Regions from separate parts of the Kosakonia oryzae genome, predicted to be linked through region 2. Evidence: predicted binding sites of a transcription regulator. Region 2 holds the regulator's gene; each other region holds the start of a gene.

Region 1 (4,255 bases), 2.5 Mb from region 2:
CTGCCGCCTGAGCTGGCACAGGGCATGATGAGCCTGCCGGAAGCGCTGCACACGCTGCATCGCCCGCCGCCGTCATTGCAACTGGCCGAACTTGAAGCGGGTACGCATCCGGCGCAGCGTCGTTTGATCCTTGAAGAATTACTGGCGCATAACCTGAGTATGCTGGCGCTGCGCGCCGGGGCTCAGCGCTATCATGCTCAGCCGCTCATTGCTAAAGATGAACTGAAGCAAGGCTTGCTGGCATCACTACCGTTTAAACCAACCGGCGCGCAAGCGCGGGTCGTGGCGGAGATCGAGCGCGATATGGCGCTGGATATCCCGATGATGCGCCTGGTTCAGGGCGATGTCGGCTCCGGTAAAACGCTGGTTGCCGCACTGGCCGCGTTACGGGCGATCGCCAACGGTAAGCAGGTGGCGATGATGGCACCAACCGAACTGCTGGCTGAGCAGCACGCCAACAATTTCCGCAACTGGTTTGCGCCGCTCGGTATCGAAGTGGGCTGGCTGGCGGGAAAACAAAAAGGGAAGGCGCGCCAGGCACAGCAGGATGCCATTGCCAATGGCGAAGTACAGATGGTGGTCGGCACGCACGCTATTTTCCAGGAGCAGGTGCAGTTTAACGGCCTCGCGCTGGTGATTATCGATGAGCAACACCGCTTTGGTGTCCACCAGCGTCTGGCATTGTGGGAGAAAGGCCAGCAGCAAGGATTCCATCCGCACCAGTTAATCATGACGGCCACCCCGATTCCGCGCACGCTGGCGATGACCGCCTACGCCGATCTCGATACGTCGGTTATCGACGAACTGCCACCGGGTCGCACACCGGTAACCACCGTCGCCATTCCGGATACTCGCCGCAATGAGATTATCGATCGCGTGCGCAACGCCTGCATCGACGAAGGCCGCCAGGCATACTGGGTATGTACGCTGATTGAAGAGTCCGATCTTCTGGAAGCGCAGGCGGCAGAAGCCACCTGGGAAGAGCTGAAGCTCGCGCTGCCAGAGCTGAATGTCGGGCTGGTGCATGGCCGCATGAAGCCAGCGGAAAAACAGGCAGTCATGCAGGCGTTCAAACAGGGTGAGCTGCATCTGCTGGTCGCGACCACGGTAATTGAAGTCGGTGTGGATGTGCCAAACTCCAGCCTGATGATTATCGAAAACCCGGAGCGGCTTGGCCTTGCGCAACTCCACCAGCTACGCGGGCGCGTCGGGCGCGGCGCGGTAGCCTCGCACTGCGTTTTGCTCTACAAATCCCCGCTCTCAAAGACAGCGCAAAAACGCTTACAGGTGCTGCGCGACAGCAACGACGGCTTTGTCATTGCGCAAAAAGATCTGGAAATTCGCGGCCCCGGCGAACTGCTGGGAACCCGCCAGACCGGCAATGCAGAATTCAAAGTCGCCGACCTGCTGCGCGACCAGGCGATGATCCCGGAAGTTCAGCGCGTCGCCCGCCATATTCACGAGCGTTATCCGCAGCTTGCAGCGGCATTAATCGAACGCTGGATGCCGGAAACAGAACGCTACTCCAACGCCTGAGTTTCAGAACCTTATCCGGTAGAAAGAACATCCCTTCGAAAAGTGTGTTTTTAACATAGCAACCGTTTGCTTTTACCAAACAGTCCGATAAAATCAGCGCTTTTCCATCAGGGGATTGTCTGAGATGTCCTTAAACACCATCGAGTCCGAAAATGCGCAACCGGTTGCGCAGACTCAACCCAGCGAGCTGATCTATCGCCTTGAAGACCGCCCGCCGCTGCCGCAAACCCTGTTTGCCGCGCTGCAACACCTGCTGGCGATGTTTGTTGGCGTGATTACGCCCGCGCTGCTGATCTGCCAGGCGCTGGGGTTACCGGCTCAGGACACTCAGCACATCATCAGCATGTCGCTGTTCGCCTCCGGCGTCGCTTCCATCATCCAGATTAAAGCCTGGGGCCCGGTGGGTTCCGGTCTGCTGTCGATTCAGGGGACCAGCTTCAACTTCGTTGCGCCGTTAATCATGGGCGGCACGGCGCTGAAAACCGGCGGTGCGGATGTGCCAACCATGATGGCTGCGCTGTTCGGCACCCTGATGCTGGCAAGCTGTACCGAAATGGTTATCTCGCGCATTCTGCCGCTGGCACGCCGCATTATTACTCCGCTGGTTTCCGGCGTGGTGGTGATGATTATCGGCCTGTCGCTGATCCAGGTTGGCCTGACTTCCGTCGGCGGTGGTTTTGCCGCAATGGGCAACCACACCTTCGGCGCGCCGAAAAACCTGCTGCTGGCGGGCGTGGTGCTGGCGATCATTATTCTGCTCAACCGTCAGCGTAATCCGTACCTGCGTATTGCTTCACTGGTGATCGCCATGGCGGTCGGTTATGTTCTGGCGCTGTTTATGGGCATGCTGCCGGAATATAGCGCGCCAGCGAACGCCTTTATGGTACCAACGCCGCTCTATTACGGCCTGAGCATCGACTGGAACCTGCTGCTGCCGCTGATGCTGGTATTTATGATCACCTCGCTGGAAACCATCGGCGACATCACCGCCACCTCTGACGTTTCCGAGCAGCCCGTCGCCGGCCCGGTATACATGAAGCGCCTGAAAGGCGGCGTGCTGGCGAACGGCATCAACTCGTTTGTTTCGGCGGTGTTCAACACTTTCCCGAACTCCTGCTTTGGCCAGAACAACGGCGTGATTCAGTTGACCGGCGTCGCCAGCCGCTATATCGGTTTCTTCGTGGCGCTGATGCTGGTTGTGCTGGGTCTGTTCCCGGCGGTCAGCGCTTTCGTTCAGCAGTTGCCTGAGCCAGTGCTCGGCGGCGCAACGCTGGTGATGTTCGGTACGATTGCCGCATCCGGCGTGCGTATCGTCTCCCGCGAGCCGCTGAACCGCCGCGCGATTATGATTATCGCGCTGTCGCTGGCCGTGGGCCTTGGCGTTTCCCAGCAGCCGCAGATCCTGCAATTCGCGCCAGACTGGCTGAAAAACCTGCTCTCCTCCGGTATCGCCGCAGGCGGTATCACCGCAATTGTATTGAATCTGATTTTTCCGCCAGAGAAAAACTGACCGCGCCACGGCAGCCGGGCTTACCGGCTGCCGCTGTCATCTCCTTTCATCATTCCGCCCTTGAGCATTGCGCATAAATCGTGCATAACTGCCTGATTGACACTTCGGGGATGGAAGATCATGAAATTTCTTGGAAAGCTGCTTTTAGTTGTCGTTATCGTCCTGCTACTGGCGATAGTGGCCGCTTATTTTCTGCTGCAAACCCGTTGGGGCGCGACACAGGTCAGCAACTGGGTAAATGACAACAGCGACTATCACCTCACCTTCGACGTGATTGATCACCGCTTCTCCTCGCCTTCCCATGTGTTACTGAAAAACGTCAATTTCGGCCGCAAAGGTAACCCGGCGACACTGGTCGCTAAAACCGTGGATATTGGCCTGAGCAGCCGCCAGTTGACCGATCCGCTGCACGCCGACACTATTTTATTGCAGGATGGCACGCTCAATTTCTCCCCGTCTGCCGCGCCGCTTCCCTTCCAGGCCGATCGCCTGCAGCTCAATAATATGGCGTTCAATAGCCCGACCACGGGCTGGGATCTGAGCGCGCAACGGGTGATGGGCGGCGTCTCGCCCTGGCAGCCGGTGGCCGGCAATGTGCTGGGCAGTAAAACGCAAATTCAGATGAGCGCCGGTTCGCTGACGTTAAACGGTGTTCCGGCCAGCAACGTGCTCATTCAGGGCAGTATTGACAAAGATGTTGTTACCCTGACGACTATCGGCGCGGACATGGCGCGCGGCTCGCTGACCGGCGATGCAAAACGCACTGCTGATGGCGGCTGGGTGGTGAATAACCTGCGCCTGAACGATATTCGCCTGCAAAGCGATAAAACCCTGCTCGATTTCTTCAATCCGCTGACCACGTTACCGTCATTACAGATTGGCCGTGTCGACGTGACGGACGCGCGTTTACAGGGGCCGGGCTGGGCGGTTACCGACCTCGATCTGAGCCTGAGCAATTTGACGCTGATTAAGGGTGACTGGCAGAGCGACGACGGCAGGCTGTCGATGAACGCCAGCGAGTTTATTTACGGCTCGCTGCATCTGTTCGACCCGATCCTGAATGCCAACTTTTCTCCGCAGGGAATTGCGCTACAACAGTTCACCTCGCGCTGGGAAAACGGCATGGTGCGCACCTCCGGTAACTGGTATCGCGCGGGCCATGCGCTGGTGCTCGACGACGCCGCGTTCGCCGGGCTGGAGTACACGCTG
Region 2 (4,255 bases):
TTGTGCGACAGCAAAGCCAGCCAGAAACAAACTGAGCGTGGCGCTGACGATGGCCGGAGAGGTTTGCAAATCTTGTTGTATCGCGCTGAACGCGGGCAGGTACATGTCGGTGGCTAAAAAGCCGAGCACGCTTAATCCCGCGAGCCAGACTAAAAATCCTTTGCCAGGTTGCATTTGAGTTCTCACCTTGTTGCTTCTTCAGGGCTGTCGAGTGTAAGGAGTGCTTTTCCGCTTGTGAAACGCTAATATTTGCGCAGTGATTTCAAAATTTTTGCAGGCAGATTATGTGGTCAGAATATTCACTGGAAGTGGTTGATGCTGTTGCACGCAACGGAAGTTTCAGCGGTGCCGCTCAGGAGTTGCACCGTGTGCCTTCAGCAGTGAGCTATACCGTGCGCCAACTGGAAGAGTGGCTGGCGGTTCCGTTATTTGAACGCCGTCATCGCGATGTGGAGTTAACACCTGCCGGAAGCTGGTTTTTAAAAGAGGGGCGATCTGTTATCAAAAAAATGCAGATCACCCGCCAGCAGTGCCAACAGATCGCTAACGGCTGGCGCGGTCAACTGGCGATTGCCGTGGATAACATTGTGAAACCGGCGCGAACACGGCAATTGATCGTCGATTTCTACCGACATTTTAACGACGTCGAATTACAGGTTTACCAGGAGGTGTTTAACGGTGTCTGGGATGCGCTGGCAGATGGCCGCGTTGAGGTGGCGATTGGCGCGACTCAGGCGATCCCGGTCGGTGGACGGTATGCGTTTCGTGATATGGGCATGCTGAGCTGGAAATGCGTGGTCTCCAGCCGCCATCCGCTAGCATCAATGCCCGGCCCGCTAAGCGATGAAACGTTGCGCAACTGGCCCTCGTTGATCCAGGAAGATACGTCGCGCTCGTTGCCTAAACGTATTACCTGGCTGCTGGATAACCAGAAGCGGGTCATCGTGCCGGACTGGTCCTCTTCAGAAGCCTGTCTTTCTGCCGGGCTGTGTGTGGGGATGGTGCCCGCGCATTTCGCCCGTCCCCGGCTGGACAGCGGCGACTGGGTGGCGCTGGAACTGGAGAATCCGTTTCCGGATGCGGCCTGCTGCCTGACATGGCAACAAAATGACGCATCACCGGCGTTGAGCTGGCTGCTGGAGTATCTGGGGGACAGTGAGACGCTGAACAGCGAATGGTTGCGGGAGCCACAGTAGCGGCCCCCGCAGGGGTGATTAACGGCGGTAGTCGCGGAATGGGCCATCTGCCACTGAACGACGTTCGATCAGACGCGGATGAACTTCGATGGACTGCGACTCTTCGCGTTTGTTGACAATACGATCGAGCAACATGGTAAAGGCCGTTTCACCCAGCGAATCTTTCGGCTGATGGATGGTGGTCAGCGCGGGCGTAAAGTAGCGGGAATTGCGCACATTGTCATAGCCGATCAGCGAAATATCCTGGGGAACGCGCAGCCCCATCTCATCCGCCGCGCAGAGCGCGCCCATCGCCATAATATCGCCGCCGCAGAACACGGCAGTGGGGCGGTGTGACTGGTTGAGGATCTGCTGCATCGCCCGGTAACCTGATTCCGGTTCAAAGTCGCCCTGTACGATCCAGTTTTCCGGTACGGTGATGATCGCTTCTTCCATCGCCTTCATAAAACCGGCGAGGCGGCCTGCGCCGGTGTTGCGCTCCAGCGGGCCAGGGATGACGCCGATATCGCGATGCCCGCGCTCAATCAGATAGCGGCCGGCCATATAGCCGCCTTCAAAAGCGTTATCAATGACCGAGTCGGTAAAATCGGCTTTCGCCTCGCCCCAGTCCATCACGACCATCGGAATATTACGGTACTCTTCCAGCATGCTCAGCAGCGGCTCCGGGTATTCGGAGCACATCACCAGCAGGCCATCGACGCGTTTTTGCGCCATCATCGACAGGTAGGCGCGCTGTTTCTCAAGGCTGTTCCAGGCGTTGCCGAGGATCAAGGTGTAGCCTTTCTGGAAGCATTTTTTCTCTACGGCTTCGATGATCTCGGCAAAATAGGCGGCTTCGCTGCTGGTGGCCAGCAAACCGATCGATTTAGTGTGATTGACCTTCAGGCTACGCGCCACGGCGCTGGGGGAGTAATGTAACTCTTTGATCGCTGCCCATACGGCGTTGCGAGTCTCTTCAGCGACGAAGCGCGTTTTGTTAATTACATGAGATACGGTTGTAGTGGAAACGTTTGCTCGTTTCGCGACGTCTTTAATCGTTGCCATCAGAAATCACTCCAGACCATATCATAAGCTCCTGATAATACTTAAGGTAAACGTTTGCCTTCCATCACCCTGAACCCCAGCAAAGTGAGTGCGGTACGCCGGGAAAAAGACACTAAACGTCAGGAGGGGAGTCAATGGCCGGTACGCTAATAAATTTAGCGTCGAATTTTGTCTTATCTTGAGCAAAAGGGGAAGCGCTAAAACATATCTCCCCCGAATTCCTGCAAGATTTTTATGATTATTTGTGCAAAAATGCGCAAACCCACTATTTGTGGGGAAATGAAAATGGAGAAAAATTGATGAGCACCGATCTGAAGTATTCTTTGGTCACTACCGTCATTGTTCTGAGCCTGATTGTTTTCGGTGGGCTGACCGCCGCGCTGCATTGATCTGGCACGAGGGAGAGCCTTCTCCCTCGGCTTTCCCCGCCATTGTTATCACTTCTGCAATAATCTTTTGTCATTCTGCTAACTTCTGTTTTTTGTGATTGCTGTCATACTTTTGACTTCTGCGACAGTGTCCCCAACCGACACGGCTTTTTCGGAGTCAAACGATGAAAATTAATTTCCCTCTGCTTGCCCTGGCGATTGGCGCCTTTGGGATAGGTACAACGGAGTTCTCCCCGATGGGGTTGCTGCCCGTTATTGCCCGTGGCGTCGATGTTTCCATTCCGGCGGCGGGAATGCTGATTAGCGCTTATGCGATTGGCGTGATGGTGGGAGCGCCACTGATGACGCTGCTGCTGTCGCACCGAGGCAGACGTAATGCGCTGATTTTTCTGATGGCGATCTTTACGCTGGGTAATGTGCTGTCGGCAATCGCGCCGGACTACACCACTTTAATGTTGGCGCGCATCGTCACCAGCCTCAACCACGGTGCTTTCTTTGGTCTGGGTTCGGTTGTTGCCGCAAGCGTGGTAGCAAAAGAGAAACAAGCCAGCGCCGTCGCGACCATGTTTATGGGGCTGACTATCGCCAATATTGGCGGTGTGCCTGCTGCAACCTGGCTGGGTGAAACCATCGGCTGGCGCATGTCGTTTATGGCGACCGCCGTGCTGGGCCTGGTTGCTATGCTGAGCCTCTACTTCTCGCTGCCTGGCGGCGGAACGGGCGAACGTCCGGATGTACGCAAAGAGTTGTCCGTGCTGGTTCGTCCACAGGTGCTGTCGGCACTGCTGACGACGGTGCTCGGTGCAGGCGCGATGTTTACGCTCTATACCTATATTTCGCCGGTGCTGCGCACCATTACTGATGCTACGCCGGTATTTGTTACCGGGATGTTGGTTCTGATTGGCGTCGGTTTCTCGATTGGTAACTACCTTGGCGGCAAACTGGCGGATCGTTCGGTAACCGGTACGCTGAAAGGCTTTCTTATCCTGCTGATTGCCATCATGCTGGCCATTCCGTTCCTGGCCCGCAGCGAAGTGGGCGCGGCTATCAGTATGGTGGTCTGGGGCGCTGCGACCTTTGCCGTGGTTCCGCCGCTGCAAATGCGTGTAATGCGCGTCGCACATGAAGCGCCGGGGCTCTCTTCTTCAGTGAACATCGGTGCCTTTAACCTCGGTAACGCACTCGGTGCGGCTGCGGGCGGCGCGGTGATCTCCGGCGGTCTGGGTTATGATTTTGTCCCGGTGATGGGGGCGATTATTGCCGGGCTTGGGCTGATGGTGGTGCTGTTTTCCGGGCGCTCCCGGCCGGAACGAGCCTGTGCGGCAGTCGAGTAAAAAGAGGAGGGGCTATGCCCCTCCTTTGTTTTATGCGGCGAAATTCTTCGCCACGAAGGTCCAGTTGACCAGCGCCCAGAAGTGTTCAAGGTAGTTCGGACGGGCGTTGCGGTAGTCAATGTAATAAGCATGTTCCCAGACATCGACAGTCAGCAGCGGTGTCGCATTCGTCGTCAGCGGTGTTCCCGCATTGGACGTTGAGACAATCGCCAACCCGCCATCCGCTTTTTTCACCAGCCATGTCCAGCCTGAACCAAAGTTTTTCACTGCGGCATCGGTAAACTGCGCTTTA
Region 3 (4,255 bases), 2.2 Mb from region 2:
TTTGAATTCATCTTTGGCAGCAAAGAACGCCGCGTGCGGACCGCCGTAGCCCATCGGCACGCCGAAACGCTGAGCGGAGCCAAACACAATGTCGGCGCCCTGCTTACCTGGCGCCGTCAACTGCACCAGCGCCATAAAATCGGCGGCGACGCTGACCACGATTTTGCGGGCTTTCAGCTCCGCAATCAGCGCGCTGTAATTGTGTACTTCGCCGGTGGTGCCAACCTGTTGCAGCAGAACACCGAAAACATCCTGGTGATCCAGCACTTTGTCAGCCGCATCAACAATTACCTCAAACCCGAAGGTTTCGGCACGCGTGCGCACGACATCCAGCGTTTGCGGGTGCACATCATCGGCAACGAAGAAACGGTTAGCGCCTTTCAGTTTGCTCACGCGCTTCGCCATCGCCATCGCTTCAGCGGCAGCGGTCGCTTCATCCAGCAGGGAAGCAGAGGCGATATCCAGGCCGGTCAAATCCAGCGTCACCTGTTGAAAGTTAAGCAGCGCTTCCAGGCGCCCTTGCGATACTTCCGGCTGATACGGCGTATACGCGGTGTACCAGCCTGGATTTTCCAGCATATTACGCAGGATCACCGGCGGTAACTGCACTGCGGTATAGCCCATGCCAATGTAAGACTTAAAGCGCTTGTTGCGGCCCGCGATGGCTTTCAGTTCGGCAAGCGCGGCGAATTCGGTGGTAGCTTCACCCACCTGTGGCGGCGCGGCGAGCTGAATATCTTTCGGTACGATCTGCGCAATCAGGGCATTCAGCGAATCTGCCCCTACGGTGTTCAGCATCTCCTGCTGTTGCGATGCGTCCGGGCCAATATGCCTGCCGATGAATGCGGTGCGATTTTCAAGCTGGCTTAACGTCTGAGTCATGAGCGATGGTTCCTGAAACGTGCGGTGAATCGTATTCGGAAATTATCTGAATACGCTAAAGCATTCGCGTTGCAGGAAGTCGGCGATGCTGCAAATCCCCAAACGCTACATCAGTAAGTAACCGGGATGAGCGAGCAAGCCAACGCGCCTGCAACGTGAAGGATGACGCGTATTTATTCGTCTTCTAACAATGCGGCGTATGCCGTTGCATCCAGCAGCGCAGCAACTTCCGATTCGTCACTGGCTTTGATTTTGAAGATCCAGCCTTCGCCGTACGGCTCGCTGTTAACCAGCTCCGGAGAGTCATTCAGCGCATCGTTAACGGCTACGATTTCACCGCCAATCGGCGCATAGATATCAGAAGCGGCTTTTACCGATTCGGCAACGGCGCAGTCATCGCCAGCGCTAACGGTCGCGCCCACTTCCGGCAGGTCGACAAACACCATATCACCCAGCAGTTCCTGAGCATGTTCAGTGATGCCAACGGTATAGCTACCGTCTGCTTCTTTGCGCAGCCATTCGTGTTCTTTGCTGTATTTCAGTTCGCCCGGTACGTTGCTCATTTTATTCTCTCCAGATAAAAATTACGTTACGCGACAGCTTTGCCATTGCGCACAAAAACAGGTTTGGTCACTTTGACCGGCATTTCGCGGTTACGGATCTGCACAATTGCCGTTTCGCCAATCCCGGCCGGAACGCGCGCCAGTGCAATACTGTAGCCAAGCGTCGGCGAGAAGGTCCCGCTGGTGATCACACCTTTTTGCACGTTGCCGTGCACATCAGTAAAGTGCACCGGTAACTCATTCCGCAGCACACCTTTTTCCGTCATCACCAGGCCAACCAGCTGTTCGGTGCCTTTTTCACGCTGTTGCTCCAGCGCTTCACGACCAATGAACTGGCGATCCTGCGGTTCCCAGGCAATGGTCCAGCCCATATTGGCAGCCAGCGGAGAGATGCTTTCATCCATCTCCTGGCCATACAGATTCATGCCCGCTTCCAGGCGCAATGTATCGCGCGCGCCGAGCCCGCAAGGTTTTACGCCCGCTTTCAGCAGATCCTGCCAAAAGCTGGCAGCTTTTTCGTTCGGCAAAGCAATCTCGTAACCCGCTTCACCGGTATAGCCCGTGGTCGCGATAAACAGGTCGCCCGCTTCCACGCCGAAGAACGGTTTCATTCCCTCAACCGCGCTGCGCTGCGCATCGGTAAACAGGCTGGCGGCTTTCGCCTGCGCGTTTGGCCCCTGAACCGCGATCAGCGACAGATCATCACGAACGGTGATATCGATGGCAAAAGGTTCGGCGTGTTGGGTGATCCAGGAGAGGTCTTTTTCGCGGGTGGCGGAGTTTACAACGAGGCGGAAGAAGTCTTCGGTGAAGTAGTAGACAATCAAATCGTCAATCACGCCGCCCGAGGCATTCAGCATGCCGGTGTAGAGGGCTTTGCCGGGCTTCGTGAGTTTAGCCACATCGTTTGCCAGCAAATATTGCAGAAACTCCCGGGTGCGGCTGCCTTTCAAATCGACGATGGTCATGTGCGAAACATCGAACATCCCGGCATCGCTACGTACTGCGTGGTGCTCATCAATCTGCGAGCCGTAATGCAGCGGCATCATCCAGCCATGGAAATCCACCATGCGGGCACCGCATAACGTGTGTTGTTCATACAAAGGGGTCTGCTGAGCCATCTTGTCCTCGTCGAATAAGCTGCGCTATCACGTTTTTCGGCGGCGTTCATTTCGCCAAAACGACCAGCGTCAACGGCCATTTCGGACGCCGACGCAAACGTTATCTTTTGCCTGAACTTAACACTGAAAGCGGCACTTAACCATAAGAGAAAATGGGCCATCACATTAGCTTATGACCTGTTTAGCTAAAAACAGCAACAGAGTTTTGTGCCAGATAAAAACGAAATCATCCACATAAAACATCAATAAAGCGACGTAACTGCGCCTTATTTCAATATTTCACTCCGCAAAAACATCATTTTTTCTGCAGTGAGAAAAATCACACATGAGTAAATCTAATCCGAAAAACGAGGTGAAATTAGAATATTTCAAATGAGGCAGGAAGTCCCCTTCCCGTTTGAGGGAAGGGAAATGTGATGGGGTTAACGCAACCACTCCGGAAGGTCATTCAGGCCGAGCGCCTGGCGCAGCAGTTGTGTTTTTACCCCTGGAAGGGTATCCGCCAGTTTCAGACCAATATCACGCAACAGCTTCTTCGCCGGGTTCGACCCGGCAAACAGTTCGCGGAAACCCTGCATTCCCGCCAGCATTAGCGCCGCACTGTGCTTACGGCTGCGCTCGTAGCGACGCAGATAGAGATGCTGGCCGATATCTTTGCCTTCGCGGCGCAGACGGCGCAGCTCGGTAATCAATTCCGCAACATCCATAAAGCCCAGATTGACGCCCTGCCCAGCCAGTGGATGGATGGTATGCGCAGCATCGCCCACCAGCGCCAGACGATGACCGGCGAAGTGGCGCGCATAGCGACCGGTAAGCGGATAAACCTGACGCTCGCTTGCCACACTGCACAGACCAAGACGATTATCAAAGGCCACGCACAGCGCCTGATTGAACGTCTCATCGCTGGCCTGTTGTAGCGTTTTCGCTTGATCCGGCGGCAGCGACCAGACGATCGAACACAGATGCGGATCGTTCAGCGGCAGAAATGCCAGAATGCCATCGTTATCGAACACCTGCCGCGCGACGGCCTGATGTGGCTCCTCGGTGCGAATGGTCGCCACCAGCGCATGATGGTGATAATCCCAGTAAGTTAGCGGAATATCCGCTTTGTTGCGCAACCAGGAGTTCGCGCCATCCGCCCCGACCACCAGCCGGGCCGTGAGCATCGTGCCATCTTTTAAGGTGAGAAACGCGTCGTTCTCGCCCCAGGCCACCTGCTGTAATTCGGCGGGGGCAATCATGGTGACATCCTGACACTGCTGCGCTTTATCCCACAGCGCCTGATGAATCACTGCGTTTTCAATAATATAGCCAAGGTGAGGATAGCCCATGCTTTGGTCGTCAAAGGAGATGCGGCCAAAGCTGTCTTTGTCCCACACTTCCATGCCGTGATAGCGCCCTGCGCGGTGGGCAATGATGTTTGACCACACGCCAAGATGCGTCAAAAGTTTTTCGCTGGCGGCGTTAATCGCCGACACGCGCAGCGCCGGTGGTGCATCTTCCGCCAGCGGCTGCGGAACATTCTGCTCCAGCACCGCAACCCGTAAACCGCTCCCCTGCAACCCGCAAGCCAGCGCCAGACCTACCATGCCGCCGCCGACAATCGCAACATCAACACTCTGCACTCTTTGCTCCTTTGATTAACGGGCTACCCAACCGAGGGTGCGCTGCGCCAGTACATCGCGCGCC

What was found. Region 2 encodes PurR, which represses purine synthesis genes. Its sites were predicted from a motif close to CANGCAAACGTTTGCNTG; they were not measured.
Region 1: AWR26_RS00405 (nucleobase:cation symporter-2 family protein) is a predicted target of PurR. The motif match lies at 1,592-1,609, and genes of this name have one in related genera.
Region 3: gcvT (glycine cleavage system aminomethyltransferase GcvT) is a predicted target of PurR. The motif match lies at 2,657-2,674, and genes of this name have one in related genera.

The regions. Positions count from the first base shown of each region.
Region 1 is NZ_CP014007.2:80,028-84,282, reverse strand. It holds gene recG (ATP-dependent DNA helicase RecG) at 1-1,536, shown strand, start outside; gene AWR26_RS00405 (nucleobase:cation symporter-2 family protein) at 1,661-3,046, shown strand; gene AWR26_RS00400 (AsmA family protein) at 3,167-4,255, shown strand, end outside.
Region 2 is NZ_CP014007.2:3,017,678-3,021,932, reverse strand. It holds gene punC (purine nucleoside transporter PunC) at 1-174, opposite strand, end outside; gene punR (DNA-binding transcriptional activator PunR) at 285-1,196, shown strand; gene purR (HTH-type transcriptional repressor PurR) at 1,215-2,240, opposite strand; gene cydH (cytochrome bd-I oxidase subunit CydH) at 2,540-2,629, shown strand; gene AWR26_RS14340 (MFS transporter) at 2,794-3,963, shown strand; gene sodB (superoxide dismutase [Fe]) at 3,994-4,255, opposite strand, start outside.
Region 3 is NZ_CP014007.2:843,431-847,685, reverse strand. It holds gene gcvP (aminomethyl-transferring glycine dehydrogenase) at 1-882, opposite strand, end outside; gene gcvH (glycine cleavage system protein GcvH) at 1,056-1,445, opposite strand; gene gcvT (glycine cleavage system aminomethyltransferase GcvT) at 1,472-2,566, opposite strand; gene ubiI (FAD-dependent 2-octaprenylphenol hydroxylase) at 2,989-4,191, opposite strand; gene ubiH (2-octaprenyl-6-methoxyphenyl hydroxylase) at 4,207-4,255, opposite strand, start outside.